Regions from separate parts of the Massilimicrobiota sp. mt181 genome, predicted to be linked through region 2. Evidence: a T-box and tRNA genes for the amino acid it is inferred to sense, from the RefSeq annotation. Region 2 holds a T-box; the other holds one or more tRNA genes.
What was found. The T-box of region 2 lies ahead of asnS (asparagine--tRNA ligase). A T-box ahead of a tRNA ligase gene usually reads a tRNA of that ligase, here a tRNA-Asn.
Positions count from the first base shown of each region.

Region 1 (16,844 bases), on a different contig from region 2:
CTGGACTCCTTTAGTTGCTGGATTGTTTATTATCTCTATTAATACAGGGGCATATATGGCTGAAATCATTCGTGCAGGTATTCAATCTGTTGATGCGGGTCAGAGTGAAGCTGCGAAAAGTTTAGGGATGACAACAAGCCAGACACTTATTTCAGTGATTTTTCCACAAGCTATTAAAAATACATTTCCATCAATTGGGAACCAATTGATTGTCAATATTAAAGACAGTTCTATGTTGAATGTTATTTCTGTAACCGAATTATATTTTCAGACAACATCTGTGGCAGGATCAAATATGAAATACATTGAATGTTTCTTGGTTGCTGCAATTATTTATTTATTTTTAACAACGATCAGCACCTTTATTTTAAATTATATCGAAAAAAGATTAAATTCTAAAAAACAAAGCAAGGACTTTTGCAGTTAGGAGATATTATGGATGCAATTATTCAAGTACAACATTTAAAGAAAAGATTTAAACAATTAGAAGTTTTGCATGATATCAATTTTGATATACATAAAGGTGAAGTTGTGACAATTATTGGTTCAAGTGGAAGTGGAAAATCAACATTATTACGTTGTATTAACTTATTAGAACGATTAGATGATGGACATATTTTATATCATGGACAAGATATTTTAGATCGTCACTTCAATGTGAATCAATATCGTTCTAAAGTTGGTATGGTGTTTCAGGGATTTAATCTATTCAACAATTTAACAGTATTAGAAAACTGTATGATTGGACAAATCAAGGTTTTAAAAAGAAATAAAGAAGAAGCGAAACAAATGGCTTTCAAATATTTAGAAAAAGTGGGTATGAGTGCTTTTGCAAATAAAAGCAGTGTACAATTATCAGGTGGGCAAAAACAAAGGGTTGCTATCGCAAGAGCGTTATGTATGAGTCCTGAAGTTTTGCTTTTTGATGAACCAACAAGTGCATTAGACCCAGAAATGGTTGGTGATGTTTTGAATATTATGAAAGAACTCGCTGATGAAGGTTTGACAATGATTGTTGTCACTCATGAAATGGAATTTGCGAAAGACGTATCATCACGTGTTATTTTTATGGATCAAGGTGTGATTGCGGAAGAAGGAACACCAGAACAAATCTTTGAACATCCTCAAGAAGCACGTACTCAAACATTTTTAAAACGTTATTTAAAAACGAAGGAATAAAGTATCAGAAATGATACTTTTTTTGTTGACATTGACCTTACAGGATAGTTTATGATGAAAATGGGAGATGAAATGAGATATGAAAATACAAGAAGTTTGCAGTCAGTGCCATGTAACAAAAAAAGCTATTTATTATTATGAAAAACAATGTTTGCTTCATATTCATAAAAGTCAAAATGGATATCGTGAATTCAGTGATGAAGATGTTCAAAGATTAAAAGAAATTGTGATGTATCGTAGTTGGTCTATCTCTATTGCAGATATTCGTTGTTTGCTGGATTTAGATGCTAATAAGAAAAAAGAATATCTTCAACAAATCTATACGCAAAGACAAAAACAACTTTCTTGTCAACAAGAAAGTTTAGAACAATTATATCATTTCATTGAAAGTGATCATATTGAAGATGTTTTTTCATTGGATGATATATATCAAATTATGTTTGACAATATTCCTCAACCATTTTTTGATATGTTTTATGAGCATTTTCAACCTTATCTTCATATTCACATTCATACGCAAAAACAACAAAAAGCTTACCAATGTATTATTGATTTTTGGGATCATTTTCATATGAAAATTCCATGGGCATATCGTTTTTTGTTGTTTATTTCTAGGGTGAATCAAAAACAATTAAAACAAGTATGGCATGATGTCAACATATATAAAAATCAATTGATCAATCAAAAAGATGCGTATGAGTCTATTAAACAGTTAATAATCAAAAATTATGAGTTACAACAAAAATGGTGGTATTGCATTATCAATTACCCTAATCGTCAAATCAAAATGAGGTTAAGAGATAGTGGCTATTATGATATTTTCATACCAGCTATGTGTGAACTATCAGATGATTATGCTCATTATTATCAACAACTTATGGATTTCAATCAGAGAGTTTGTCAGGAACTTCACATTTATTATGATTCAAAGTTTCGGTTAATAAAAAAATAAAGCCGAAACTTTATTTTTTCATGAGACCATCTGCAAATGTCAAAGGTAAACCAAAGACGATACCGGTATTTGGATTATCAATACCACCAACAGAATCATCGATAGTTTTTCTAACTAATTCTATTTGACTATCGTCAACAATAAAGAAAATTGTCTTGCTTTCAGGGCGAGGATTTTCTAAAAATAAACGTAATGAACCTAATAAATAGCTTTCATCAGAATCATCTATTGTTTTAATCATTCCAGTAGATTCAATAATTGTTCCCCCTCGAACACCAGCTCTTTTTAAATTGGCAAGTAAATCATCTAAGCAATCAAGCTTATTTAAAACAACGACAACAACCTGCATGTCTTATCACCACCTAATTCTATTATATCGCTTGTTTTGATAAATATCTAGTTATTCTCATGAAATTGGTTTATAATAAAATATAAAGTAAAGGGGGATTTAAGATGAAATATCAATTTGCTAATCGTATGTCAAATGTCAAAGCATCTGCTATTAGAGAAATATTAAAGGCTACAGCTGATCCACAAATGATCAGTTTTGCAGGTGGCAATCCTTCGGCAGAAGCTTTCCCTGTTAAGGAGATAGAAAAAATTTCTGCTGATATATTATCTCATGAGCCTATCAGTGTCTTGCAATATGGTATTACAGAAGGAGATCAGGAGTTTATTCAGGCGGCTACAAAGTTTTTAAATCGTCATGAACAGATTTTAACAGATAAAGACCAGATGCTGGTGACTTCTGGTTCTCAACAGATTATGGAATTTGCAGCAAAGACATTATGTAATGAAGGTGATGTCGTTGTATGTGAAAATCCAAGTTTCTTAGGAGCATTGAATGCTTTTAAATCATTGGGAGCAGTCTTACGAGGTGTTGAGTATAAAGATGGACAATTGGATTTGGATGCTTTGGAAAAAGCTCTACAAATGGAACCAAAACCAAAGTTTATTTATTTGATACCTAATTTTCAAAATCCAACGGGTATGACAATGTCATTAGAAGTGAGAAAACAAATTCTCGCTTTAGCAAAAAAATATGAAGTTCTTATTTTGGAAGATAATCCATATGGAGATTTAAGATTTGAAGGTGAAGCCATTCCTTCTATTAAATCATTAGATCAGGATGGGTTGGTGATTTATGCTGCCAGTCTTTCTAAGATTATTGCGCCAGGAATGCGTGTAGCTTGTGCTGTGGCACCTCGTGAAATTATTCAAAAGTTTGTTGTAGCAAAACAGGCTAGTGATGTTCATTCTAATTTATGGGCACAAAAAGTGATGGCAAGATATTTATGCAACTATGATATGGACGCTCATATTGAATCTATTAGAAAGATTTATAAAAACAAATGTTATTTGATGCTTGAGGAAATGAAAAAACATTTTCATCCATCAGTTCAATATACCAAACCAACAGGTGGTATGTTTATATGGGTCACTTTACCAGAACATGTAGATATGTTAACGTTTGTGAAAAAAGCTTTAGAAAAAAATGTAGCTGTTGTGCCAGGAAATGCATTTTTGGATGATGATACAAAAGAATGTCATAGTTTTAGAATGAATTATTCAACACCAACAGATGATAAGATTAGAGAAGGTGTGAAAATTTTAGGACAATTAACTTATGAAATGTGTGAGGTTTCGTCATAATTTTTAAAAACCTTCATATATAATTGATAAATGGGAGGAAAATAATATGCCGTTTATAACATTTACAACAACAAAAACATTAACATTAAATCAGGAAAAAGCTTTAAAAGAAAGTGCTGGAAAACTGATTTCTATCTTACCAAATAAAAAAGAAGAAAACTTGATGATTCATATAGAAGATAATCAAGTGATGTATTTTAAAGGTGAAGAAATGGATTGTATGAAGATTGCGTGTCAACTTTTTCATACAACAGATTATCAGTATAAAAAAGAATTTGCAGAAAAGCTGCTAAAAGAAGTAGAACGTATTACAAAAATACCTGTTCAACAGCAGTATTTATCGATAGAAGAATTTGAAAATTGGGGAAAAAATGGAGAATTTTTATAGAAGTCATGATGAAGTCAATTTTGACTTCTTTTTTTTTAAAAAAGTCTTGCAATAAGTATAACGATATGATAATATAGTTAAGCAACAAGAAATGCTTGAATAGCTCAGTTGGTAGAGCAATCGGCTGTTAACCGATCGGTCGTAGGTTCGAGTCCTACTTCAAGCGCCATTTTTGTGGCCTGTTGGAGAAACGGTTAACTCACATGCCTTTCACGCATGCATTCACGGGTTCGAATCCCGTACAGGTCACCATATGGAGGTTTAGCTCAGTTGGGAGAGCATCTGCCTTACAAGCAGAGGGTCAGCGGTTCGAGCCCGTTAACCTCCACCATTTTTTTTGCCGGCTTAGCTCAATTGGTAGAGCAACTGACTTGTAATCAGTAGGTTGAGGGTTCAAGTCCTTTAGCCGGCACCATATATATGACCCGCTAGCTCAGTAGGTAGAGCATCTGACTTTTAATCAGAGGGTCAGGCGTTCGAGTCGCCTGCGGGTCACCATTTGTTAAGAGGATGCGGATGTGGTGAAACTGGCAGACACGCTAGACTTAGGATCTAGTGCTTCGGCGTGCAGGTTCAAGTCCTGTCATCCGCACCAGTTTTTGCGGGTGTAGTTCAATGGTAGAACTTCAGCCTTCCAAGCTGACTACGTGGGTTCGATTCCCATCACCCGCTCCATTTGATTAATAGAGTAAAAAAATGCAGAGTATATCAACTAAATATCTATTTTGGCAAACTCAATAACAGTGGTTCGGCTATAAGCTATGTTGTAATCAACATAGTTTTTTTGTGTCTAAATTCAAAAGGAGGATTGATATATGGATGTTTCAGTAAAAAAATTTGAAGTTAAAAAGAAGCGATACTATTGAAATGTTAAAAAAGAATCTGAAAAGGTATATGTTATTAAAACAATTTCCATTAAATTATTTGGATAGACTCCAGTCTTATAGTAGTTCACTTAAAAAAGTTTCTGATAATTCGTCTTATCATTCTAATTAAAACAACTTAAGATGTTAAGAGAACTCAAAAATGATGAAGAAGACAATCTGTTTATAGAAAAGTATGAAAATGATAATTTGAAACCATGAAACATTATTTTTCTCGCATATGAAATATTTATAGACAGTCGTTAAAAAAAACTATAAAATAAAAAGTGTTCAAGGAGAATAAAATCTTGTAAATATGAAAAAATATCATTTATGTATAGATTTAAAACAAAATAGATTTTTAATCAAGAGAAGGTGTAAGAAAAGATGATTATATTTAAATTACTTTTACAATTGATCAGTAATTTTCCTTTATATGTTACTTATGGTTTTAAAAAATATCCGCTGGGGTTAATATGTTTGATTGTAATCAGTCTGGGTATATCTATTCTAAGTTATTGGGATATGAATATTGATTTAAAAAGCCTAAAAAGTGCTTCAAAAAAATATATTTTCTTATTGGTACTATTATTCTTAGGACAATTTTTTGTTGTTTTATTACTAGGATTAACCGTTTTAGCAGGAGAATTTCTCGTTATTTCAAATTCCGATTTAACGAGTCCTTATTTTTATATTGAAATATGTATAATTGCTGTAGTTTATGAATTTTTTCAGTGGAGAAGAATAAAAAATGGTGATTTTTTGCCAGATGACAGTAATATAGATGAATACATATCTGAATTTACATTGCCTTTTAAAATGATTTTGTTAATCATTGTATCATTTATATTTTTAGTTACTGATTTAGAAAATGTTTTACCTCATTGGGGAATGACTCTATTTGGAAATACAATTGGGCAATGGATATATAATGTATTCTTTTCACTTGCGATAAGTTATATGGTTGAAGTGGTTGTAAGTATTGTTCAATATGTCATTGTGAAAACTTTTAAACTTCCGTTTAAAATGATTCGTTCAAAACACTAGTGAAAATTTGAAGATTTAGCTTTAGTATTTTTCAATTATAAAAGAAGAGTGTAAGGAGAATATGTATATGAAAAAGATGATTTTATTAGTTATAATGTCAATGTGTATCTTAACAGGATGTAATAGTAGTGATAATAATGGAAGTGATGATATTATTGGTAAATGGCAAGGAAGCGATATAGAAAGTATTGAATTCAAAGAAGATGGAACTTTTACTATGAGTGATAAAGGTACTGATACGAAAGGTACATATAAAATTGAAGAAAATCAAGTTTCTTTATCTTCTTCAGAAAATGGTGTTATATTTAATCCATCTTATTATTTTGAAGTTGAAAATGATAAACTCTTGTTAAAGCGAACAGATCATGATTTTGAGTATCATTTCGCAAGAGAGAAGTAAATATAAAAAAGCGCAATGCTTATGAAAACAGTCCTCATATGGAAATTTTTAATAATGTGATAGATGGCAAATGGCTGGCTGTTCAGTAACACATAATATGGACGAAACTCCTGATGAATTTATCGGGGGGATAAAAGATATAAATAGAACGAGAAAATTGATTGCGTTTGATAACTTACGATTAACTATCGTAAGTTTTTTTATAGAATAGTGCAATGATTGACAACATATACAATCCAATATACAATGAAAATGAAGATGACCTCAAAGAATTATCTGCACTCAAAAATAATAAATAAGTGAGAAGGGAAGTTATGAAATCAAAATTTATCATCATCATTATTATTTCGTTATTGGTGATTATTTGTCTAACAGGTATAAGTTTTCAATTCAACAATGATCATCATCCGACTTTTTCAGGAAAAGGAAAAGTTATATTGATAAGTGAGAAATCAGTTGATCATGAAGTGATTGATAAAATAGATCAAAAATACGAATCTATAACAATTACCATATTGAATCCATCGAATATCAGTACATACCAGTTTGATGATGAAGATGTCGTGGCTGTGGATCAAGAATCACTTTCATATTTAGAGGTGAAACAATTTATAAAGGATTATGTTCAGGAAAACTATATTTTGTTTCTTGGGAATAATACTATTGAAAATCTTTCTGATGAATTAGATCTTGTTTTTCAAAATTATAGCCCTGTTTATTCACTAAGTACTGGTGAGTTGGTTTTAAAAGAACTTGTCAAAATGCGAGGTAGTTTTTCTGTGTTGAAATATTCAGAAAATACGGATTTGAAAAATGAAATTGAAACTGTATTTTTCAATGATGATTCTCTTTCTATAGAAAGTTATCTAATCCCTTGTTTAGATTATCTGATTGATAAAAATCAATTTCATGCCAAACCGCAAGGATCAAATATGAGTAGACACTATCTAGTCAATTCTGATACAAAACTTCCAACAAGTACATATTTATATACAGCACATGATGTGTATCAGGATACTGATGAAACTGATGATCAAAAAGATTATTATCTTCTAAAGACAAAAGCCTGCTTTTCAAAAGATGGTCAATATTTGATGCTTCAGCATTCTTGTTCTCCTGATACAAAGACAACAATTTTAGATAAATACCCTACACATCTTGATAATGTTACGTCATATTCTTCATATCCATCTGATAGTGTTTTGGTTTCCTATTCAGGGCCAAAAATCAATGTGTCATCAAAATTCTTAGAAGAAAATTCTAGTATGTGGACTATAGATGGACAGACATTTTTAAATGAAACAGGTTTTGATTTTGAAAATGTATTTGAATTTGCATCACTGGCTTCTGTCGAACAAGGAAGTCAGCTTGAGTGGACATATCAAGTTAAAGCGCTAGATCATAAAGCAAATAAGGCGAAATCAAATAATTTATATGTATTTTGATATATTCTTATGAAAGAATATTGACATATAGCAAGTGAAGGTATATATTTATATATGAAGAGATGCTCATATGTTCAATAAGGGAGTGATGATATGGCTACACAGACAGACAATCAGAATGATTTTTTAGCAGTTCATGAAGATGTTGTCAAAAGAGTGAAAGAAAAACAACCTGATGATGAGTATTTATATGAATTGGCTGATTTATTTAAGGTATTTGGAGATACAACGCGTATTAAGATATTATATGCTTTATTTGAGAGTGAATTATGTGTGGGAGATATTGCACAAATTCTCGGACTGAGTCAATCTGCAGTCAGTCATCAGTTGAGAGTTTTGAAAGATAGCAAACTCATTAAATTTAGACGTGAAGGAAAAGTGATTTTCTATTCATTGGATGATGATCATGTCAGAACAATCATGTCAATGGGCATGGAACATGTTGAGGAATAAGAAAGGGGAAAAGGAATATGAAAAAGACATATAAAGTTGATGTGGATTGTGCAAATTGTGCTGCTAAAATGGAAGAAGCAGTTAAAAATACAAAAGGAGTTAAAGATGCAACTTTAAGCTTTATGACTTTAAAATTAAAAGTCGAATTTGAAGATGGTGTCAATGTTGATGATGTTATGCAGGAAGCATATAAAAATTGTAAAGTTGTAGAAGATGACTGTGAAATTTATTTATAGAATAAATTCCCTTAAAAAGGGATATTTATTTGGACAATATATGAATGAATGAACATATATTAAAATGAATGGGAGTGTATTTATGAATAAAAAACAAAAGAAAGTTCTCTATAGAATACTGATATCTTTAATATTAATGATTGGAATTGTGATTTTTACATCATATGTTTCTGTGAATTTATATGTAGAAGTTATTCTTTATTTAATACCTTATCTGGTTATTGGGTATGATATTTTAAGAAAAGCTATCAAAGGAATCTTGAATAAACAAGTCTTTGATGAAAACTTTTTAATGGCTGTTGCGACTGTAGGAGCTATGTGTTTAGGAGAATTCCGCGAAGGTGTAGCTGTTATGCTCTTTTATCAGATTGGAGAATTGTTTCAAAGTGTTGCGGTTGGAAAGAGTCGTCGTAATATTGCAGCATTGATGGATATTCGTCCTGATTATGCCAATATGATGGTGGATGGTAAACTTCAAAAAGTTGATCCTGATGATGTCGAAATAGGTAGTGAAATCATTGTCAATCCTGGGGAAAAGGTTCCCATTGATGGTATTATTGTGGAAGGGAATACAACATTTAATACGAGTGCTTTAACAGGTGAAAGTGTACCAAGAGATGCACATTGTGGAGATGAAGTGATTAGTGGCTTTATTAATATGAGTGGTGTCATTAAAGTTCAGACAACAAAGGAGTTTGGTGAATCAACAGTTTCCAAAATTCTTGATTTGGTTGAAAACTCAAGTATGAAGAAATCTCGCTCAGAAAACTTTATTACAAAGTTTGCGAAATACTATACACCTGCAGTATGTTATAGTGCATTGGCATTAGCAATTATTCCACCAGTTGTGTTGATGTTAATGGGACAAGATGCTTCATGGGGTGATTGGATTATTCGTGCTTTGACATTCCTGGTTATCAGTTGTCCATGTGCATTGGTTATTTCTATACCATTAAGTTTCTTTGGAGGTATTGGCTGTGCTTCTACACAAGGTATTTTAGTCAAAGGTTCTAATTATTTAGAAGCTCTTGCTAGTGCAAAATATATTGTCTTTGATAAAACGGGAACACTCACAAAAGGTGTCTTTGAAGTGACACATATCATTCCTTCTGCTGATTTTGATGAACAACAGTTATTGTACTATGCAGCTCATGTGGAAATGGCTTCTAGTCACCCTATCAGTTTAAGCTTGCAAAAGGCTTATGGTCAACCATTAGACAGAGATGCTGTGCGTGATATTAAGGAAATCGCTGGACATGGTATTTATGGAAGAGTGAATGATCATGTTGTTTATGCTGGTAATGAAAAATTGATGAATAGAATAGATGTCAATATCAAAGGAAATCATCCTGATGGAACAGTCGTCTATATGGCAATCGATGGTCAATATGCAGGCTGCATTGTGATTTCTGATGTGATTAAAGACACTTCAAAAATAGCTATTCAATCCTTAAAGTCACAAGGTATCAAAGAAACGATTATGTTAACAGGGGATACAAAACAGACTGCTACAAGAGTGGCTAAAGAGATTGGTATTGATCGTGTTTATAGTGAATTGTTGCCAGCTGATAAAGTCGCAAAAGTTGAAGATATTTTACAGCAGAAAGGTGAAAAGGAAAAAGTTGCTTTTGTTGGTGATGGTATTAATGATGCACCTGTGTTATCACGTGTTGATATTGGCATTGCAATGGGAGCTTTAGGTAGTGATGCCGCAATTGAAGCAGCTGATATTGTTTTGATGGATGATGATCCTGCTAAGATTTCATTGGCTATGAAAATTTCATTAAAAACATTAAGAATTGTGAAAGAGAATATTGTCTTTGCTTTGGCGGTCAAATTCATTTGCTTAATTTTGGGTGCTTTTGGTATTGCCAATATGTGGTTGGCTATCTTTGCTGATGTTGGTGTGATGGTCATTGCGGTCATCAATGCAACGAGAGCTTTACGAATTCGATAAATATGGAAGGTAACAGAAAGTCATTCTGTTATCTTTTTTTTTGGATTTTGAAGTGGTATAATAATGCTTTGTGAAGAAAGGGTGTATATGATGAATAATAAATTCATAAGAAATATTATAGGAGTTCTTATTGGAAATACGATATATGCTTTCGCTGTTTTATTGTTTATTGTTCCTAATGGATTAATTACGGGAGGATCAACGGGTTTATCTATTGGAGCACAGCATTTATTAGGTATCCCAATGACTTTATTTTTATCTGTTTTTAATATTTTGATGTTTTTACTTGGTTTATTGATTTTAGGTAAAACTTTTGCTTTTACGACATTAATCAGTACTTTTTATTATCCATTTATTTTAAGTGTTTTTGAAAAAACAATAGGCTATACACAAATGACAACAGATCCATTACTTGCTGCGCTGCTTGGTGGAGTGATGATTGGTGTTGCAATCGGGATTGTTATCAAATGTAATGCTTCAACAGGAGGAATGGATATTCCACCATTGATTATTAATAAAAAAACAGGAATACCGGTATCGGTTTCTATGTATGCTTTTGATTTTATAATTTTATTGATGCAGGTGTTTTATACCAATCGAGAAATGGTTCTTTATGGCATTGTTTTGGTGGCTACATATACGATTGTTTTAGATAAAGTTCTGGTCGTTGGGAAGGCACAGACAGAAGTGATGATTGTTTCTAAGGAATATCAACAAATCAATGATATGATTATTCATGAACTTGACCGAGGAACAACAATGTTAAAATCTATTTCTGGTTATATGAAAAATGAATATCCTGTGATTATGACAGTGATTTCTAATCGTGAATTACCTAAATTAAATCACCTGGTTTTAAATATTGATGAACATGCTTTTATGGTTGTCAGCAAGGTTAACGAAGTGAAAGGAAGAGGATTTACCTTTAAAAAAGAATATATAGAGTCATAATAGTGAAAAAGAAAAGCAAATGGGTTATAATACAAGAAGATATGGAGGTTATATTATGAGTAGTCAAGACTGTCATCATGATTGTCAATCATGTCAGGAAGATTGTGAAGAAAGAAGCTTTTTAGCTCCGATGAATAAAAATTCAAAAATACATAAAGTGATTGGAGTTGTCAGTGGTAAAGGCGGTGTAGGAAAATCATCTATTACGTCTTTATTAGCAGTTTTAAAGCAGCGTGAAGGATATCGCTGTGCTGTCTTAGATGGAGATATTACAGGACCATCAATTGCCAAAACATTTGGTGTAGAAGGGACACAGATTTATTCTAATGGAGAAGAAATTATTCCAGCCAAGTCTTTAGAGGGTATTGAGATTATGTCAACGAATCTTTTATTAGATAATGCTGAAGAACCAGTGGTATGGCGTGGACCTATTTTAGCAGGTATGATTAAACAATTCTGGAGTGATGTCAGATGGGGCGAAGTGGATTATATGTTCGTTGATATGCCTCCAGGAACAGGAGATGTCCCTTTGACAATCTTTCAGTCTTTACCTTTAGATGGTATTGTGATTGTGACAAGTCCACAGGAACTTGTCAGCATGATTGTTTCTAAAGCTGTCAATATGGCAAAGAAAATGAATATTCCTATTTTAGGTATTGTAGAAAATATGAGTTATGTACAATGTCCAGATTGTGGCAAGAAAATTTTCGTCTTTGGAAAAAGTCATCTGCAAGATGTGGCAGATAAATATGATTTAAAGATACTTGGTCAATTACCTTTAGATAGTGAATTAACACAACTTTCTGATATGGGTATGATTGAAAACTATTCATCTGATTGGTTAGATGAATTTGAAAAACAAGTTAAGAATTTTTAATCAAAAAAGCGAGCTGTTTATATCAACGGCCCGCTTTTACAAATTCATGAGTTTTTGATGTTTGAAAATAGTATTCATAAATTGTGGATAGGATGGATGATTCATGATTTCAAGAATATCCTCCTGATGTGCAGTCAAACTTTTTAAAGTATCGCTGAGTGTATTATAAATAAAGTGATGAGGATCAACACAAGAAAATAAAATAATGATGCGAACTTCTTTTTTATTCCATATGATGTTTTTATTAAGAATGATAGTAGAAAGAATATCATTGTTATTAATTGGTTTATTCAATCTGATTAATGCTATTTGATGTGGATAAATAGTCATTTGATGATATTCAGAATTAGCTATATGCATTTTGAATGATTCTTTAATTTGTGGGAACTGATTTTTAAGCAATTGATAAAATTCTTTGATGACTTCGTTTTTACTTCTGGCAGAGACATGGTCTTTATAAAGTTGAGGCAAGAAAGTTGTTTTGAGAATATTTTGATGATACTGATAAATTAAAAAATTATTGATGGAGTCTATATCATCTGATGTAATAATAGATGAAATATTGATATAAGGTATCGAAAGATTTCTATGAATAGGAACAGTAGAGATGATAAAATCGTATTGTGCTAGATTTTCATCAGGCAGTTTATAGTAAGATAATGTCTTGATAATATTAATCTGATTTTCAAAATGTTTCAAAATCTGATAAGCAGATAAGTCTTGAGCACCACCACCTAAGCCACATAAAAGAAGAACCTTCTTTTTAGGTGTATGTTGATTAAAGATAGCATTATTAAATATAATCGCAAAGAAAGCCAGTTCACTCATAGATAGTTTTCTTTTGGTATATTTTTCAATAATAGATGAAGATATTTCTGCAAAATAATAACCTAAAGGATAAACAGTTTTTAATTCATCATAAAGTGGATTTCTGATTTTCTCATCATATTTAATTCTAAGTAAAGCATTTTCTACATAGAGATTAAAAGTATGATTGAATTTTTCATTATCAAACTGAAATAATGTCTGCTTGGCGATGGTTTGTAGAATTTCATTGGTTATCATAATAACAGTTGGATCCTGATGGAATGTCAAACCTTGAGTGGAACGTTTGCAAATCAGTTCAATCGCAATCCAGTGAATTTCATGAATATTGATATGACAATCAGTATTTTCTTCTATAAATAATGCAATTTCTTTGGCTGCATCAAATTCATTTCGTGAAGCAATGGATGCAATATCTGGTGATTCATGAATTGTTTTTCCACGAAGTATACGTGAAAGAGTGATAGATAAGGATAAGAGAAAGTCACATAGAGCATAGTCAGAAAACTCAATTTGATATTTTTTGATAATTTTTAAAATACCATATTCTAGGGATGTAGCTTCTAAAATAAATGAATTTAAATAATCATAAAACATTTCTGACTGTCTCAAGTTGGTAAAAATAAAATCGCAAATGGGTTTTCTTTTATTGACTTCTTGACCTAAAATCTTGATTCCATAATTAGGCTTTTGTGAGAGTGAAAGATGATATTTTTTCATGGTACGGCGACAATTTTTAATATCATTGGAAATAGTCGAACGACTCACCAGCAGTTCCTCAGCTAATTGGTCAATTTTGACATAATCATCAATATCAATCAGACGCTTTAAAATATAGCCTTCTCTTTCATTGGGTTGAGTTGGAAAGAGTGATTCACGGTGCTTTTGAGCTTTTTCAATAAAAGACTGCAAAGTTTTAAGAGAAGAGGATGATTTGTTTTTGATCATATATCCTTTAGAAGTTTTGGAAATTAGTTCATAGCCTAAATCTTTTAGAATCACTTTAATGTTGGCAATTTCATCTCTAACGAGTCGTCGATTAATGCCAGTGATTGTTGCGATATCATAAGAAGAAATATAATCAGTAGATGTAACGAGTAATTTTAAAATTTCTATCTCATCTTTCTTTAATTTCATAGAACCCCTCCTTAATTTTAAAATTATAACAAATCATAGACTTTGTGTAAACGATTTCTCGATAAAATCGTACAAAAGATTTATAACAAAAATGACGAAAAATCAGCATATTAGGCACTTTTTGTGAGAAAAGTGACATTAGTTGTGACAAATGATAATGTGGAAATTTTGTGAAGAAAAGATAAAATATGAAGTGTAGAGAAAACGTTTACACGTTTTTAAAATTTAAAGAGAAGGGAGAAAATTTTATGTCTACTGAAAAGAAGTCTTTTATGGACTCACTCATGGAGAAAGTTGACGTTATTGCCGGTCCGATGACAAAGTTTGGACAAATTCCATTTGTTCGAGCATTGGTTAACGGGATGGTAGCTGCCATTGGGGTTACAATGGTTGGATCTATTTTCTTGGTTATCAACCTGTTTGCATCAGATGGTCAATTGACGGAAACTGCTTTATTGCCATTCTTAAAACCTTGGGCTGCTGATATTTCACTTGTTAACAGCTTATCAATGGGATTTATGGCTATCTACATTGTTATTGCATTTGGTTCTGAGTATGCTGAAATCAAAGGTTTCAACAAAACAACTGGAGCTGTCGGAGCATTCTTCGCTTTCATTTTATTGAATTATGACTCTGTTGGTCAATTGTTTGTTGAAGGTGTTGATGCTGCATCACTTCCTGCTGCACTTGAAACAACTTATTGGGGTGGTGCAGGGGTTATCACTGCCATGGTTGCAGGAGCTATTGCAATTAATATTGTAAGTATCTGTTATAAACACAATATTAAAATCACTTTGCCTGATGGTGTTCCACCAGCAGTTGCAGATAGTTTCTCAGCTATTATCCCATACTTCTTTATTACAATTGTCTGCTGGGGAATTAGAACTTTAGCTGGGTTCAATATTCCAGAATTAGTTGGAAATGTATTATTACCAATCTTCTCTGCTGCTGATAATATTGCCGTATATACATTACAACAATTCTTATCTGCATTATTATGGACTTGCGGTTTACATGGTGATAATATCACAGGAGCTGTTATTAATGCCTTTACAAATACATGGATTGCTGAAAATAATGCTGCATTCGTGGCTGGTACTGCTGTCGCTGATTTACCATATGTTTGGACACCTAACTTATGTAGATTGTCTCAATGGGTATCTTCATGTTGGCCAATCTTAGTTTACATGTATATGTCAAGCAAGAAATTGCCTCATTTAAAACCATTGGCTACAATCTGTTTACCTCCAGCTGTCTTCTGTATTGTTGAACCAATTATGTTTGGTTTGCCAGTTGTGTTAAATGCATTCTTGATCATCCCATTTGTTTTAACACATACAATTACTGCTGCATTAACATATTTCTTAACTGACATTGGATTTGTTGGTAAGATGTATATGACATTACCTTGGGCTACACCATCACCAATCTTAGGATACTTGAGTAATGGTGGATCAATCGGTGGTGTAATCATTGTATTTATTAACTTTGCGATTGGTTTAGTGATTTTCTATCCATTCTGGAAAGCTTATGAAAAATCAGAAGTAGAGAGAATTGAAGCTGAAGCAACTGCAAATGCAGAATAATTTTTAAGAACATCAAAAGGGCTGTCAAACGCGTTTATTTACAGCCCTTCTTTTATTCGAAGGAGGAAGTATATTATGAAAACATGTCCAAATTGTTATAAGGATTTACCAGATGATGCTGAATTTTGCACCTATTGTGGAAAACCATTAAGTGAATCAAAAATAAAGGAAAGAAAAAACGAAAAGGTAAAATTAAAAAAGAATACGAGAAAGAATAATTGGGCCATGTTGGGACTTTCTCTTTTATTGTTTGGTTTGGTTGTTTTTGATTTTGTTTTACCCACTATTATTGATGCTTTTGGTGGGAATACAGTTTTCCCATTTTATATCAGTCTAATCATGTATATCATTTCTATTATATGTGGATGTCTATCTCTATATATTGATAGAAAAGATAAAAAGGCAGGATATGAACCTAATGGTAATAAAAGTTATGCTTATGTTTGTATCTTTGTCAGCTTGTTTATTGCATTAGTGAATTTAACACAAGTTATTTTGAAATAGGAGTTGAGATATCATGTATTGTAGAAAATGTGGAAAGAAAATAAGTGATCATGCACAATTTTGTGATCATTGTGGGGCAGAAGTGGTGATTGTGCCTCAAAAAAGTTATGCTGATAAATATAAGGAAAACAAGAAAAAAACAAAATCACAAGCTCATCAAACATCTCAGCAACAAAAAAAGCAACAGGAAAAACATAAGGATGCTAAAAATCCGTATATTGCGGCATCTTTGTTTGCGGCTATTGTTTCACTTGTTTGTGCTATTTTTCCATGGAACTTCATTGGAGAAGGCATTGGAACAAGCTTACCAATGAGAATTATTGTGGTTGTTTTTGCATTACTTGGGGATTATCATGCCACAAAAGCGAAACAGACAAATCATTATCTTAAA
Region 1 covers NZ_JBVAYN010000008.1:59,507-76,350, forward strand. The annotation lists gene ACZYT4_RS06285 (amino acid ABC transporter permease) at 1-427, shown strand, start outside; gene ACZYT4_RS06290 (amino acid ABC transporter ATP-binding protein) at 436-1,179, shown strand; gene ACZYT4_RS06295 (MerR family transcriptional regulator) at 1,259-2,131, shown strand; gene ACZYT4_RS06300 (hypothetical protein) at 2,142-2,480, opposite strand; gene ACZYT4_RS06305 (aminotransferase-like domain-containing protein) at 2,585-3,784, shown strand; gene ACZYT4_RS06310 (hypothetical protein) at 3,831-4,172, shown strand; tRNA gene ACZYT4_RS06315 (tRNA-Asn) at 4,266-4,341, shown strand; tRNA gene ACZYT4_RS06320 (tRNA-Glu) at 4,349-4,424, shown strand; tRNA gene ACZYT4_RS06325 (tRNA-Val) at 4,428-4,503, shown strand; tRNA gene ACZYT4_RS06330 (tRNA-Thr) at 4,512-4,587, shown strand; tRNA gene ACZYT4_RS06335 (tRNA-Lys) at 4,595-4,670, shown strand; tRNA gene ACZYT4_RS06340 (tRNA-Leu) at 4,685-4,767, shown strand; tRNA gene ACZYT4_RS06345 (tRNA-Gly) at 4,774-4,847, shown strand; gene ACZYT4_RS06350 (hypothetical protein) at 5,423-6,082, shown strand; gene ACZYT4_RS06355 (DUF5640 domain-containing protein) at 6,150-6,482, shown strand; gene ACZYT4_RS06360 (hypothetical protein) at 6,797-7,927, shown strand; gene ACZYT4_RS06365 (ArsR/SmtB family transcription factor) at 8,021-8,380, shown strand; gene ACZYT4_RS06370 (cation transporter) at 8,398-8,616, shown strand; gene ACZYT4_RS06375 (heavy metal translocating P-type ATPase) at 8,699-10,573, shown strand; gene ACZYT4_RS06380 (YitT family protein) at 10,664-11,524, shown strand; gene ACZYT4_RS06385 (P-loop NTPase) at 11,580-12,401, shown strand; gene ACZYT4_RS06390 (BglG family transcription antiterminator) at 12,438-14,363, opposite strand; gene ACZYT4_RS06395 (PTS sugar transporter subunit IIC) at 14,612-15,949, shown strand; gene ACZYT4_RS06400 (zinc-ribbon domain-containing protein) at 16,025-16,453, shown strand; gene ACZYT4_RS06405 (zinc ribbon domain-containing protein) at 16,467-16,844, shown strand, end outside.
Region 1: it has a tRNA-Asn gene. The T-box ahead of asnS (asparagine--tRNA ligase) is inferred to sense a tRNA for this amino acid. The anticodon was not compared.

Region 2 (16,844 bases):
TGTCTGCTTTGCTTCAATCTTTTTCATACGACCCTGTAATTGTTCTATATCATCACTCTTTTTCATCATATCTTCTAATCTTTTTTGACCTGCATGATATTGAAAAAGAGTAGATAATCCGCGATAGCTTTCTAGTAAGAAACTACTCATGTTACCAATTTCATCACGATTTTTCTGACCAATATCATGTCCCTGATGATGAACATAAAAAGGAATGACAATCGCCATTGTGATGTAGGCAACAAGAGCAATCAGCATCGCGATAGGATGTAAATGTGCAAAAAATTTCAATAGAATAAGAGATGTGAAAAAGGCAATCACAACCGGTGAAATTGTATGGGCATAGAAAACTTCAAGCAATTCTACATCATTTGTAATCAAAGAAATCAAATTTCCTTTATCCTGTCCATCTAATTTTGCAGGAGCAAGGCGTCTTAAAGCCGTATAGACACGATCACGAATGATAGCCAGTAATTTAAAGGCAATATAATGATTGGCTGCCTGTTCTCCATAATGCAAAACACCTCTTAAAATTGCCATAGAAAGTAGTATCATCAATAAATACTCAAGAGGAAAATGTGGATACATACCACTGATTTGTAAAATTGCCATCACAGAAATAACAGGTATACCAATAGCACATAAAAAACCAAGCACTCCTATGAATATCGCTAATAACATAGGCAATGTTAAAGGCTTCACAAGTCTCAACATCTTCAAAATCACTTGGACATTACTCACAACCATACACCTCCAATTCCTGTTGTTTTTGATACATTTTGTGATAAATTCCCCCAGTATTGAAAAGTTCTACATGTGTTCCACTTTCACTTAAACATCCTTTATCCATCACATAGATACAATCACAATCTTTGACAGTCTTTAAACGATGTGTTATGAAAATCACAGTTTTTGTTTTGGACAATTCCTGAATCACTTTAAGAATCTGTTCTTCACTTTCCACATCAATATTACTTGTCGCTTCATCAAAAATATAAAGATCACTATTTTTTAATAGAGCTCTTGCTAGATTTAAACGTTGTTTTTGACCACCTGAAAGGTTGCTTCCACCTTCTAATAAGAAAGTCTTTAAACCATCCTGTTCTTGAAAGAAAAGATCCAAATGAACTTTTTTAAGAACCTGCCATAACTCTTCATCACGATACTGATGAAAAATATCTAAACAGTCTCTTAATGTTCCTTTAAAAATCATTGGATCATGGGTTACATACATCACATGTTCCATAAAATTTTGATCATCAATATCATAACGTTGTTTTCCTTGAATCCATAAATTTCCCTGCTGATAATGATGGTAACCCATAATCAATTTAGCGATTGTACTCTTTCCACTTCCACTTTCCCCAATAATTCCAATAAATTGATGAGGTTGTACTTTTAATGAGACATCTTTTAAAATAGGACGATCCTTCTCATACTGGAAAAAAAGATGGTCCAAACAAATATCAAAATGAGAATCCATTTTCAAATGACCTTGTTTTTCAACTGGTAAATCTAAAATTTTAAAGATTTTCTCACTAGCAGCAATACCATTCATCGCAATATGGAAAAATGATCCAAGCTGTCTTAAAGGAATGAAAAACTCAAATGACATCAGCACAATAAATAAAGCACCAAATAAAGAAAGGGTTTGATGCTGATAATGGAAAATAGCTAGAAAGCTTCCTAACCCAGCCCCACCATAAGCTACAATATCCATAACACTAATGCTGTTTAACTGCATAATCAAAACACGCATTGTGACACGACGGAAATTTTCTGCTTCCTGATTCATCTGTTGTTGTTTATAGCCATCACTCTGATAAATCTTTAAAGTCGTTAATCCTTGAAGATTTTCTAAGAAGCTATCACCAAGAGTTGTATAACTATTCCAGTATTTTGCCAGTAATCTTTTGGCAAATTTCTGTACAAGGACAATGGATATAGGAATCAAAGGCACGCAAATAAATAAAAGTACAGCACTCTTCCAATCCCAAAAAGCTGTTATGATAAATAATGTCAAAGGAGCTAAAACACTATAAAAAAGCTGTGGCACATATAAAGAAAAGTATGTTTCTAACTGATTAATTCCTTCAACAGAAAGCTGCACTAGCTCACTCGTTCTCACATAATCCTGATAATGATTTCCTAAATCTAAAACTTTTTCAAATACACGTTGACGCAAAGTCTTTTTGACAACACTAGCTCCTAAATAGGAATAATGTGTTACCTTCTTTAAAACCAAGGCTCTTATGACTAATAAAATCAACATGCTTATCAAAACATTTATGATCATCTGCATGGTTATCTGATTTTCATACAAATGAATAAATAAAAAACATATCAATAAAGTAAACAGAATATTCATCAATAATGCAATCCATTGACAAAATACCTGTTTAAAAATATATGGTCTCGCGTTTGGCATTTCTTTTAATAATCTTTTGTCAAACATATTTTACTCCCTTCGTCGTTAGCTTTATCTAACTAAAAATATTCTTAATGTTAGCATAGAGTAACTTTTAAGTCAATAAAAAAAGTGATTCACTTTGATCACTTTCTTTACAATAAAGACGGAATATCATAACTGATCCACTGCCCCTTCTCTTTAATCCATCCTTGATATTGATATGTTTGACAATGAAATGCCAGTAAATTTAAATGCTGACTCTGAGCAACTGAAGAATCCAGATATATAAAGTCTCCTAGGCGACAAATACGATGAAATGTAGGATCATTGACTATCTGATGTGTTCCCACATGTCCAGCAATCACTGTTTTATAGAAACTCCCCTTTTCTGGCGGATACTTCATACAAAAAATATTCTCATCAGAAAGATCTTTCCATGCCTCCTCAAATCCCAAAACAACCTCAATTCCTGCATGGACAAATATCTGTTGATAGGCACTTTCATAATAATATGGCAGTTTTTCCAGCCATTCAATCAGATAACCATACTTTTGACAAATTTGCTTTCGACATTGTTGATACATATCTTCCAAAAGAGAATAACGCTCCTGATAATGTTGCGCTGAGTGTTGATAGATGCGTGTGAATTCTTCTTCCCCAATAAAACTTTCTAAAGTCTGAAAATTCTGCTGTATCTGAACTGACAGACGACTTGGACGATTTCGTAAAAATGATAATAGCCATTCTTCATGATTTCCCATCAGTACAATAACCTGTTGCGGATATAATTTTTGAAGCTGATAAATCTTTTCAAGTGTTGTATAGGAATCTCCTCCATCCACATAATCACCTAATAAGACAAGAACATCTCCTATTTCAAAATGTAGGCGTTCTCTTACCATTTCTTCTAACAAATCATATCTACCATGAATATCTGATATTGCATAAATATAAGACATTTTCTCTTCTTCATTTCTAAAAAAAGCACATTAAAGTGCTTTATCCTCAGTATACTTTGTATTAAAAATATCTCCCTGATCAAAATCTTCTTTCATTTCTTTCAGTTCAGGTAACTCATCTAAAGATGTCAAAGAAAAAGCATCCATAAATTCATCTGTCACACCATATAAAATCGGTTTCCCCGGTGTATCTTCTCTTCCGACTTCCTTAATCAATGCCTTAGCAACCAGCTTTCTAATCATAGCATCACAACCAACACCTCTAATTTCTTCAACACCTACACGTGTAATAGGCTGATTATAAGCAATAATCGCTAAAGTTTCTAAAGCAGCATTTGACAATGTATTTTCACTCTGTTCAATCATGCGTTGATAATATTCGTGATGTTGTGGTAGTGTCGCAAATTTATAGACACCTCCAAAGTTGACAAGCTCAAATCCTTTGACTTCTCTTTGATGTTCTATTTGCATTAACTCATCCATATACTGTGTTGCTTCTTTTTTACTTAACTGTAAGACATTACTGATTTGTTTGATTGTTAAACCATCATCTCCAGCCAAAAACAACATTCCTTCGATAACACTTAAGATTTCCTTATCTTCCATCAAGTTCGCTCCTTTAAATAGATATCTTCAAAATTACCATTTTGTTCTATGATCAACTCATTTTTATTGACCAGAACCAATATTGATAAAAATGTAATCACAAAATATATCTTTGTTGGTTCATCAAATAGATCTTCTAATTTGACTTTCTGATTTTTATGTATACGGAAATATTGTCTAATCTGATCACTACGTTCATCAATAGAAATTTCAATACGTGCAATTTTTGATTCTAAAGGTGCCATTAAAGCTTTTCTTTGAAACATTTTTTGCATTGCACGAATGAGATCATAAACTTCAAGATTTTGAGGAATCATTTCACTTGTATCAACCACATAATCATCCATTAAAGCAGGTGCCTTGGTATGAATAAGCTGACGTTTTTCATATTGCTCTTTAAAATCTTCCAAAACATCTTTATATCTTTTATATTCAATCAATCTTTGAATTAACTGTTCACGTGGATCAGGTTGATATTCATCTTCTAACTCAACCTTTTCACTAGGTAAAAGCATTTTACTCTTCATTTCAATGAGCTGGGCAGCCATTACAAGATATTCTGAAACTGTTTCTAATTGTTGTGGATCCATCTGGTCAATATAAGCTAAATATTGATCTGTAATCACTGAAACTTCCAATGTTTCTAAATCCATTTCCTTTTCTTTTATCAAATGTAATAATAAATCTAACGGACCCTGAAAATCATCAAGAACAACTTCGTATGCCATACTTTCACCCCTAACTTTTGTATTATAGCATAAAAAATTCAAAAATACTTTACTATTTTTTAAAAAGAAAACAAGGAAAATCATCCTTGTTAACGGCACATCAATCTAATAATTTCTTTATCTGTTTCTTTCATTCCATCACGTGACAATCGTCCAATATTTTGAATCGTATTTTCTACACCTTTTAAAACCAAACCTTCTCCATCTTTGAATTCACAACCATTTTTATACATGTAATATCCTAAAATACCGGCATCAACACTGCTGGCTATCTTCCCAGCACATGAAGGCTTCGCACCATCACAAACGATTCCTGAAACAATGGCCAAACCATTGACCATAGTATGACAGATGGCTTCATAATCGCCACCTAATAAATAAGCAATCCCACATCCTGCACCAATACCGGCACTGACAGCTCCACAATAGGCTGATAAACGTCCAATACCTGTCTTTTGATGAATTGTACATAGATTTGATACAATCAATGCACGATAAAGGTCTTCTTGGCTTTTCTGATATTCTTTGGCATAGACAATGACTGGTAAAGAGGCACTCATACCCTGATTACCACTTCCTGAATTGATAACTACAGGAAGTTCACAACCACTCATTCTCGCATCACTACCTGCTGCCGCATAAGCTTTAGCCTTGACTTTGACATCATCACCATAAGTCTTTAATAAAATCTTACCAATGTTTGCACCCCAAGAATTTTTTAACCCTTCACAGGCAATCGCATAATTATAATCAATTTGTCTCTGTAGAATATCTTTGATATCCTCTATTTTCACTTGATTAGCAAATTCATATATATCATGGATATTTAATAAACTACGATCAGTCAAGGATTCATCACTAGAAGATACAACACCACAATGATAAAGCACTTGCTGATCTCTTTCAATATAAACAATATGTGTATGATATCCTGCGATTCTCACTTTTGCATCATGATGAGAACCAATCAAATGAATCATCATGTCTAATACATTTTCACTTTCCATTGGCGATATATCAACAGGCACCTGTTCTAACCATTGTTTCATCTGTTGCTTTTGTTCTTCCTGCACATGAGCAATGACTTCTAAAACATTTTCAGTAATTCCAGCAACAACGCCTGCTGCCACACTTGCCGCTATACCTTTAAGACCTCCAGTATTAGGTACAACAACACTTTTCACATTTTTAAGAATATTACCGCTGACTTGAACTTCAGCTTTGACAATGTCATCATCTAAAATATCACGACATTTACTGGCACAATAGGCCAGCGCAATAGGTTCTGTACACCCCATGGCTGGAACCAGTTCCTCTTTTAAAATGCGAATATATTGATGATAGATTTTTTCTTTCATAATTCTGTCTCCCCATTTCTTTCCTATTGTATCATTGTTTATCTAAACAAGAAAGAAAATTCTTCAATTTTTATGTCCTTAGTGAATTTTTGAGAGCACAGAATGATAAAATCAACTTTAAATTTGTGAGGACTCTTTTGAGACTTGATTTTTCTTAGATTGTCTAATTAAGAATTGAAAAAGTGCTTTTCCATCATAAGGATACAATGGATAAAGATAGGAAACACCAAATGTCTTAATCCTTGATAGACTTATCCATAAAATCAGATTAAAAATGACAAAACCAAAAATATTAAAAAACATAATACTTATCAGCATCATGACTTTAATATATTTATTGGTTAATGATAATTCATAATTCGGTGTTGCAAAACCACCTACTGTACCAATCGCACAGAACATTAAAATATCTTCCGAAAAAAAGCCTAACTGAATCGCAAACTCACCCAATAATATGGCTGCTATCAATCCCATTGCATTTGACAAAGATTGAGGGGTATGAACAGTTGCTATTCTTAAAAGTTCTATAGACAATTCCATAATTAAGATTTGAATAAAAAATGAATAATCCCAAACCATAAAAGAGGAAATCAAGGCAAATAGCGGAACCAGATATACAGAAAGAAAAACTGCAGCCATACGAATAAGACGAATAAAAGTCCCAATCAATGGTGTTTGACGATGTTCTTCGACATGTTCTAAAATTTCAAAAAGAGTCGTTGGCAACATCACAACGGAAGAAGATGTATCACATAAAATAGCGATAAAACCATGTTGGATATGTGTTGCAACAATATCAGGTCTTTCACTATACCGTACTAATGGAAAAGGATTGTATCCCTGATTCAATAATACTTCTTCAATAGCACGATCACTCATAATAAATTCCTGGGCCTGAACATCTTCTATACGTTTAAGAAGCTGTTTTAAAATGTGCTGATCAACTTTATTTTCTAAATACACAACAGCAATATCAATAGGATTTTCAGTTCCCATAGTTGTCAAATGAAAGCATAATTCTGGAGATTTAATACGACGACGAATCAAACCTGTATTATTTAAAATCGATTCATTAAATCCATCTTTGGCACCACGAACACTTTTTTCTGTTTCTGGTTCTTCAATGGAACGATTTGGGTAATTTTTTGAATCCATAAGATAGGTTGTTTCTCCATCAAATAATGCACAATTCCCACCCAATAAAGCCTGTTGAATTCTTTGAATATTATTGGTTGAAACGATTTCCACATCCCCCATATTTAAACAGTTCTCCAGATCTTTTCCTTGTCTATTTTCAATGCCTTCAACCAATCGTGAAATTAAAACATCGTTTGATAAACTTGCTAGAAAATAAAGATGAAGCAAGCGTCCTTTAAAATTGAGAATACGATGTTTTAAATCATAAGAATTATTCATGAGCGTGGTTTAAATAAAATAGCGACAAGGAAACCAAACAGAATTGCTGCAGTGATTCCAGCAGCTGTTAAATCAAACATCCCCATAGCAATACCAAAGATGCCATATTCTTTGGTAGCAGCCATAGCGCCATGCATTAAAGAATGACCAAAGCTGGTAATAGGTATCAAAGCCCCTGCATGAAAGATTTCAATCAAGCGATCATAAATATGAAATAAATCTAAAAAAGAACCTAATACAACAAATAGACTGGTAATATGTCCAGGGGTGAAATGGCTATGATCATAAATCAGTTGAGCAATCAAACATATAAGACCACTAAATAAAAAAGCCATGATATAATTCATTCTACCGCCTCCAAACTTATGGCATGGGCAACACAGGGAATACTTTCTTTTTGTGAAGTCATCATAGGTGAAAGCAAAGCTCCGGTCGCCACAACAAGAATACGTTTCATCTTCTTTTCTCTTAATTGAGGATAAAGTGAGCCCATTGTCACCAAAGCACTACAAACACAACCACTCCCACCTTGAAAAACTTCCTGTGAAGATAAATCATAAAGCATACATCCACAATCATTATAATGAACAACATCAATCTTATGACGTAATAGCATTTCCTTTAAAATCTGGTGCCCATACATTGATAAATCTCCAGTCACTACCAAATCATAATCATGGAAAGACCTTTTGAGATCTTGAAAATGATTCATTAAAGTATCAAAAGCTGCTGGTGCCATAGCACGTCCCATATCATTGACATCATTTTGACTGTAATCAATCACTCTGCCAAGTGTTAAAGCTTCGACTCTGACTGGCTGTGGTTGTGAACTTAATAAGGTAGAAACAGCACCTGTTGCAGTAAAGGTTGTTGTCTCTCTTTTTTGAGCACCATATTCTACAGGATAGCGATATTGACGTTCAGCTGTTGCATTATGACTGGAAACCATAGTGACCACTTTTTCCATAAATCCAGCTTCAATAAACAAGGCAGCAGTTGCCATTGATAAAGCAAATCCCGAACAAGCTCCATAAACACCAATAAATGGTCGTGGTAATTCTCTAGCTAGATAATGAACTGTCGTGATCTGATTCATCAAATCACTACCTAAATACAAATCAATATCCTTATATTTCAGACGTTCTCTTTTTAAACAAATATCCAAGGCATCCCTTAACATTTTGCGTTCAGCTTTTTCAAATGATTTTTCACCATAATGATAATCCTGTATACTTTTATCAAAACATGCACCTAATGGTCCCTGATGTTCCAATGGTCCACAGACCGTTCCCGATGATTCAATATATACATGATTGATTTTTAATGAATTACCCAAAAAGCGTAATGACATAACGAATCACTCCCAGCAATGCTGAACTCACAATTCCATAAGTAATCACAGTGCCACCCAATTTAAACATATTACTGCCAATGCCCATGACAAGACCTTCACTTTTGCAATCTAAGGCACTTGATGTCATACTATTTGCAAAACCAGTAATCGGAATAAAAGTTCCAGCCCCAGCTTTTTGAGCCAATTTATCATAAATGCCTAATCCTGTAAGCAAACAACTTATCAGTACTAATGTAATAATCATCATAGGTGTTGCATCTTCTTGACTGATTTTATAGAAATTCATAAAAAATTCTAAAACACCTTGAGCAATGATACCAATCACTCCACCATATAAGAATGCATAAAATGCATTTTTTATTTTATGTCCCGCTGGCTTTAATTCATCAGCCAACTGATCATATTCCTTACGATCCATTTTTTTCACCTCTTACATAGTGTTTACATTTTTTTATATTTCAAACATGATTTTTTTCATAAAAACATAAACTATAAATGAAAGGGATGAAAAATATTGAAAATAAAAAATCTTTTAACTCGTATTTTTGAATATTTTTTTGAAGTTATTGAAGTTGATGAAGATGGTCATGAAATCAAAAAGCAACAGGAATCTTAATATTCTTGTTGCTTTTGATATATATTCTATTTTTAATGCGTGTCAATTTACTAAACAAGCCATAAAAAATGTATTATTTTTCTAAACGTATCCATATTCTTTGTATGAGTGGTATTAAACAATATCCTATAAATATCTCAATTGGTAATACAGCACATTCTTTCACAACTCTTATACATAGTGAAATTGTCCAAGGAATGTGATACATCATATCCAGCCATAATGGTGTTAAACAAAGTGTGACAACAATTTCTGTCGCAACTACACATAATATCCATGTTGAAAAAGTTTTGGCTTCCTGTACATTAATCCTATGTTTAATGATATAAATGATGACAATAAATATCATCATCAATAATAAACATAAAGAAATCAATGTGATTTTTTGTTGAAAATGTAACTGATAAGTCGTTTCTGAAATACTTATGGAATCAAGCTGTCCAATATAAATAGAAGCCCCTATCCCTAAAACAAAAATCAACCCCACAACAATACGTAGTACATTCTGTGGACTGATTTTTTTAGAATGTTCACGAATCAGTGAAGGAATGACACTGACAAGAATTGTTCCTAAAGTAAATCCAAAAAATGGAAATCCAGTAGGAACCAAAATCAAACCAATCACATCACTACATAAACCAACTACAAAGGCATAACTGGGTGATAAAAAATATCCTGCTAACATTAAAGGAATATATTCAAATCCAATCTTAAGACTCTCTGCTCCAAATAATGGAATCATAATAGCTAATCTTTTACAGATAGCCGTTAAAATAATGAAAATGGCTCCAATAACCAGTTTCATAACATTTCCTTTTTCAAAAGGATAAAACTTAAACACATAAAAACCTAAGGCAATAATCACTATTGCAATAATCAATTGTTCCATAACACTATGCTACTGATAACAAATTTTCCTGCTTCGTCCTCATTTCTAGTCCACAGGCGTTAATTCCGATCTGATGACCGTACATGCTTTGCTACTGACGTAGACTCCTCCTTCTTTTTATATTTTTTCTATCATACATCATTTCTTATAGATTGACAATACTGCGATCTTCACCTTTAAGAAAAGCCAAAATATTTTGATAAACTTCATTGACACATCTTTGTCTAGCTTCAATAGATCCCCATGCAATATGTGGTGTTAAAATCACTTTATCCATATCTTGAATCTGATAAATCACATCATCTTCTAATAATGGTTCATGTTCAAAAACATCTAAACCAACACCTGATAGATGTCCTTCATTTAATACCTTAACAAGAGCTTTTTCTTCAATAATGCCACCACGTCCAACATTAATCAGATAAGCTGTCTTTTTCATTTTTCTTAAAGCTTCTTCATTAAATAAATAATGTGTCTGATCATTTAACGGTGCATGAATCGTGATGATATCAGATGTTTTTAATAAAGTATCAAAATCTACCTGCTGATAATCACTTGTTGCATTTTTTCCACTTGTTGAATAATATTGCACTTTAGCCCCCATAGCAGTCGCAATACCTGCAACCTGTCGACCAATATGACCCAATCCAACAATTCCCCATGTCATAGATGACACATCGTGGAAAACATCATCAAAATAGCTAAAACGTTCACTTCTTGCGTACTCTTTTGATTTCACAAAATGATCATAAGCTACATTTTTTTCAACCAAATGCATTAATAAAGCCAATGTATGTTGAGCCACAGTTGTTGTTGAATAATCTTTAACATTTGCAACTTTAATACCATGTTCTCGACAATATGTTAAATCAACATTATTTGTTCCTGTCGCAAACAGACATATCAATTTCAAACGGTTTAAACCTTCCAGAACTTCTTTTGTCATTTGATTTTTATTGGTAATGACAATATCTGCTCCTAAGATACGTCCTCTTATTTCTGAAGGCTTGGTATCTTCATACATCGTCACTTGTCCTAACGAACAAATTTGAGATAAATCTATATCCTTTCCAACAGAAGCACTCTGTAAAACAACAATATGAACATCTTCTTGACGAAGTAAAGTCATAAAATCTTCCAAGGATACATTTTGAAACATCTTTCCTAATTGAATAGCTTCATTTAAATCTAAAATATCTGTTGGTAAAGCCACGCCACACATAGTTGTATCAACAATTTCAAACTTTAAAATACGTTGAATCATAGCTACACCTAAAGCTTTTGAAGTCATTGTCTTATCATTTTCAATATCTTCTAAGATATGTTGTTTAAAATGTTCATCTTTTTGTACACCTTGATATATACATTCCTGAAGTGATGTTAAAGATAAAATATGTTCTCTTATAAAATCATTATAAAGAAGTGGTAAAACCACATCATAAAGTTCTATAGGAACAGGTTGTCCATAACCTTTTGTAAAATTATAAAGTAAAGCTGTTCCTAATTCTTCATCCTTCATGCGATCCACAAGTTTCATGATTATTTCCTCCTTCAAATAAATAAACTTCAACACGCTGCCTTTCTGCTTTGGCTTTATCATCATAAAAAATCATACAGATTTTCATTTTTTTCTCACGCATATCATATTTCATAATATTATAAGAAATATAACGACTGCGACTTTCTTTCAATCCTCCAGTTGCACTACCTGCTCCTATATAGTAACAATCATCTTCTTTTCTAAAAAACGGAAGATGTTTATGTCCATGAAAAACATAATGAATATGTCTTTTTTGAATCCAATCAATCAATAATGGTGCATCCACTAAAACCTTTGAAGTTTCAATGATACGATTGATAAATGTTTTTTCATGCCATTTTGTCTTAATAAACTCTGCTTTGTTAATTGGATAAACATGATGATGCAGCATAAGCAGTAAAGTATAATCTTCAATATGGTCAATTGCTGATAATTCATCATCAATTTCTGCCAATTGTCTTTCTCCAACTTTTCCTCTAGCCAGATTCCCTTCACTGGTTGTATCCATCTTAATAATAATAATTTTCTCCTGTTCCAGAACTTTAATATTCTCTCCTAACAGATAAGCGATAACCTTACTTTTTTGGTTTCTGGCAAAGTTAAAGCCATGCACAATAACATCATGATTTCCCAAAATAAAAGTCACATTCGCTTTATATCTTTTTTTAAGACTGTTCATAAAATCATTCGCCAGATACATATTTTTTCGATTAGGTGATTCCATCAAATCTCCTGTAATCAAAATCTGAATAGGCCATGGAGATGGTAATCTCGGAATCAATTCATCCAAAGATGCATAAAGACGCGTGAGCCCCCTTTGACGTTTATCCTTTCCTAAATGTAAATCACTCAATTGAATAAAATACGCATCATTTTGATAGTAATTATTATAGACTTCAAAAAGATTGACTTCTTGTTCAATATAATGAAACAATTGTTTCATATCTTCCTGCTTATGGATGGGTGCAAAAACAGCTTGCTGTCCCTTAAAAATTAAACATCCAGGCCATAAATCAACATGACGTAAAGCACAGAAAAAAGCAGGAAAAGGATCAAAGAAAGACAGATCACTGCGATGAAAATATCCTGGAATATGATAAAAATATATATGATTATAAGAATTTGTTTCTAAAAAATCATTTGAGACTTCTTGAAATCCAGGGACATATAAGATATGTGTTGCATCTTCATATTCCCGTGCCAAGTTTTCCATTTCTATAGAAAAAGGCTTATGCAAAACATGGTCAACATCTTCTGCTTTCATCAAACGAGATAAAAAAGCATATTCGTCTTCAGTAATAGAGCATAAAACAGGACATTCTATCTGACGTTTATCCAGCCATTGGATAAAATTTTGCATATATTGATAAGATATCATAAAATCTCGCATATAAGCTAATTCATTACGAAAAACAATATTGAAAAAAGTATTGATAAAGATGATTTCATTCACTATTTTTTCACCTCGTGTTTTCATTATACTACAAAATAAAATGAATGAATATGAAAAAATATAACGGTTTTCCGTTATATTTTAAAATTTTAAATTTCTTGGTGTTCTTGGGAATGGTTCAACATCTCTAATGTTTTGCATACCAGTTAAATACATCAAGAAACGATCAAATCCTAAACCAAAACCAGCATGTTTACATCCACCAAATCTTCTTAAATCCATATACCATTGAAGACCTTCTTTAGACATTTGTTTTTCATCCATAATTTTTTCAAGAACTTCATATCTTTCTTCACGTTGGCTTCCTCCAACAAGTTCCCCAATACCTGGAACCAGTAAATCACATGCAGCCACTGTTTTTCCATCATCATTTAAACGCATATAAAAGGCTTTGATTTCTTTTGGATAATCTGTTAGGAACACTGGTCCACCAACAATCTGTTCACAAATATAACGTTCATGTTCACTATTTAAATCCATACCCCATTCAACTTTATTCTCAAATTTAACATCTGCTTTTTCAAGAATTTCAATAGCTTCAGTATAAGTCATACGTTTAAATTCACTATTTTTGACATGTGTAATTCTTTGAATACAATCTTTATCAATCATCTGTTCAAAGAATTTCATTTCCTCAGGTGCATTTTCTAAAACGTAATCAATACAATATTTAACCATGTCTTCAATCAAATCCATATCATCTTCCAAATCGGCAAAAGCAATTTCTGGTTCAATCATCCAAAACTCACTTGCATGACGTGAAGTATTAGAATTTTCAGCTCTAAAAGCAGGTCCAAATGTATAGACATCTCTAAATGCCATACAGAAAGCTTCAACATGAAGCTGTCCTGTAACTGTTAAGAAAGCTTCTTTACCAAAGAAATCTTTATCAAAATTTGTATCATCAATTGTTGTGGCTCTAAACATTTCGCCAGCACCTTCACCATCATTACTTGTAATAATAGGTGTATGAACATAAACGAATCCTTGTGACTGGAAAAATTCATGAATAGCCATAGACAAGACACTTCTTAATCTAAAAATCGCATAAAATGTATTGGCACGAGGACGAAGATGTGGGATTTCACGCATATATTCAAAAGAGTGTCTCTTCTTTTGTAATGGGAAATCATCGTCACAGGCACCTTCTACAACAACTTGGGTTGCTTCAATTTCAAATGGCTGTTTCGCATCAGGTGTCAATTTAAATTTTCCTAATACACGTATAGCACTTCCTGTGCTGATATGTTTTACTTCATCATAATTAGATAAGTTTTCCTGTAAATATACAATCTGACAGTTTCTAAAATACGTTCCATCATTTAATGCAATAAAACCAACTTTACCATTATCACGATTTGTACGTACCCAACCATCTAATTCCACATATTCCAGGCTTTCTGTTTCCATGGCTTCTCCAGCTAACACCATTTCATATAATTCTCTTACAGTCATAAACTCAAACATTGTTTTCTCCTCCTAACAAAAAAAGTCATTCCTTAAAGGAACGACTTGAAATATCGCGGTACCATCCTCATTCATCATCTGACGATCATGCTCTCTTACCATAACGCAGTCTTGCGGGATAGTCTACTCACATTTCTCCTATCCAGTTCATTGAGTGTTCCACATTATATATGTTTCTTTTGCTTTCACCATCCAAAAGTCGCTTTTAAACATGTTTATAAGGTGTTCTCAAATCATAACTTTATAAATATTATTACCATCTTTTTGATGAAATTTCAATACTTTATTCATCATTTGCATGCATTTTTAAAACAAGCTCCTGAATAGCGACAACAACATCCACAGTTTGAACAACAACATCAGGATGAACAGTAAAATGAGTATGTGTAAAATCAACAATGCCTTTGACCCCTAAATCCATCAAACGATCAACAGTTTGTTGAACATCCTGACTAATAGCCAATATAGCAATTTTACAGCCTTCAGGGAAAGTTTTTTCCAAATCATCAATATGTTGAATTTTCACACCAAAACGTTCTCCAACTTTATTTTGATCAGAATCATAACCACAGACAATTTTACCCACTGTATACTGCCAACGATTATATTTTAAAATGGCACTACCCAAATTGCCTACCCCAATCAAAATAATAGGTTCATCTAATCCTAATCCTAAAACATTATTTAAAATATTTATAATATCTTTTGTATCGTAACCGATACCACGTTTTCCTAAAGATTCTTTTGTTGTTAAAAAGCTAAAATCACGACGAATTGTCGTATCTAAGATACCTGTTGCTTCAGCCAATTCGCTTGACAAGAAATTATTTTTCCCTTCATGTTGCATATTGCGCAATGCTTTTAAATACACAGGAAAACGAGACATTGTTGCTTTTGAAATTTTATGTTGTTTTTTTTCCATTATGATTCACCAAGACTTTCCTCTTCTAAATCATATGACGGTTTTACCATTAAGTCAAGCGGTGAAAAACATTGATGTTCAAACATAATACGGGCTGCTGATGCAATCATCGCTGCATTATCCGTACAATAACGCATTGGTGGGAATAAAACAGGTATAGGGCTTTGTTTTGTCAAGGCCTGTCTTAAGCCCTGATTGGCACTGACTCCACCCGCTACAATAATCTGTTTAGCATGGTAATCCTGTGCAGCTTTAATTGTTTTAGAAACGAGTACATCTACAGCAACTTCCTGAAAAGAACATGCTAAATCTTCTGGCACAATGTCTTCTCCACGTTGTTTGGCATTATGGCAAAGATTAATCACAGCTGACTTTAATCCACTAAAAGAAAAATTATAACTTTCATCATTTAACGGAAGTGGCAAGGCATAACTATGTTTTCCTTGTGCTGCCATACGATCAATCACTGGGCCTCCAGGATATGGCAAATGTAAAACACGTCCTACTTTATCATAAGCTTCACCAATGGCATCATCCAATGTTTGACCAATGACTTCAAAAGAGAATTCATGTTCCATATAAACAAGTTCACTATGCCCTCCACTGACAACCAGACAGAGACATGGATATTGAATATCTTCCACCAGCTCATTAGCATAAATATGTCCAGCAATGTGATGAACACCTATCAAAGGTTTATGATAGGCCAAAGCCAAAGTTTTAGCAGCCTGCATACCAACATGCAAAGAACCTACCAGTCCAGGACCTTTCGTCACAGCTATAGCATCAATGTCATGCATATCAATCTGTGCCTGAGATAAGGCTGTTTTTAAAACTGTAGAGACACACTCTACATGCATACGACTGGCAATCTCAGGTACAACGCCCCCAAACAAACGATGGGTATCAATCTGTGAAGCCACAACATTACATAACAATTCTCTTTTATCTTTTAAAATGGCGACAGCCATTTCATCACAACTTGATTCAATAGCTAAAATAAGACTCATCTTTTTCCCTCCATTTCCTTAACCATCAAATAGGCATCTTCATGATTATCCTGATAATAATTTTTTCGTATACTTTGAATCTGAAATCCATTTTTTTGATAAAGCGCAATTGCATG
Region 2 covers NZ_JBVAYN010000007.1:80,335-97,178, reverse strand. The annotation lists gene ACZYT4_RS05935 (amino acid ABC transporter ATP-binding/permease protein) at 1-747, opposite strand, end outside; gene ACZYT4_RS05930 (ABC transporter ATP-binding protein/permease) at 734-2,455, opposite strand; gene ACZYT4_RS05925 (metallophosphoesterase) at 2,563-3,369, opposite strand; gene scpB (SMC-Scp complex subunit ScpB) at 3,400-3,975, opposite strand; gene ACZYT4_RS05915 (segregation/condensation protein A) at 3,975-4,703, opposite strand; gene ACZYT4_RS05910 (L-cysteine desulfidase family protein) at 4,793-6,061, opposite strand; gene ACZYT4_RS05905 (spore germination protein) at 6,179-7,477, opposite strand; gene spoVAE (stage V sporulation protein AE) at 7,474-7,824, opposite strand; gene spoVAD (stage V sporulation protein AD) at 7,821-8,828, opposite strand; gene spoVAC (stage V sporulation protein AC) at 8,806-9,249, opposite strand; gene ACZYT4_RS05885 (folate family ECF transporter S component) at 9,521-10,336, opposite strand; gene ACZYT4_RS05880 (D-2-hydroxyacid dehydrogenase) at 10,482-11,873, opposite strand; gene ACZYT4_RS05875 (metallophosphoesterase family protein) at 11,845-13,329, opposite strand; gene asnS (asparagine--tRNA ligase) at 13,411-14,796, opposite strand; T-box leader at 14,830-15,042, opposite strand; gene ACZYT4_RS05865 (redox-sensing transcriptional repressor Rex) at 15,080-15,718, opposite strand; gene tsaD (tRNA (adenosine(37)-N6)-threonylcarbamoyltransferase complex transferase subunit TsaD) at 15,718-16,728, opposite strand; gene rimI (ribosomal protein S18-alanine N-acetyltransferase) at 16,725-16,844, opposite strand, start outside.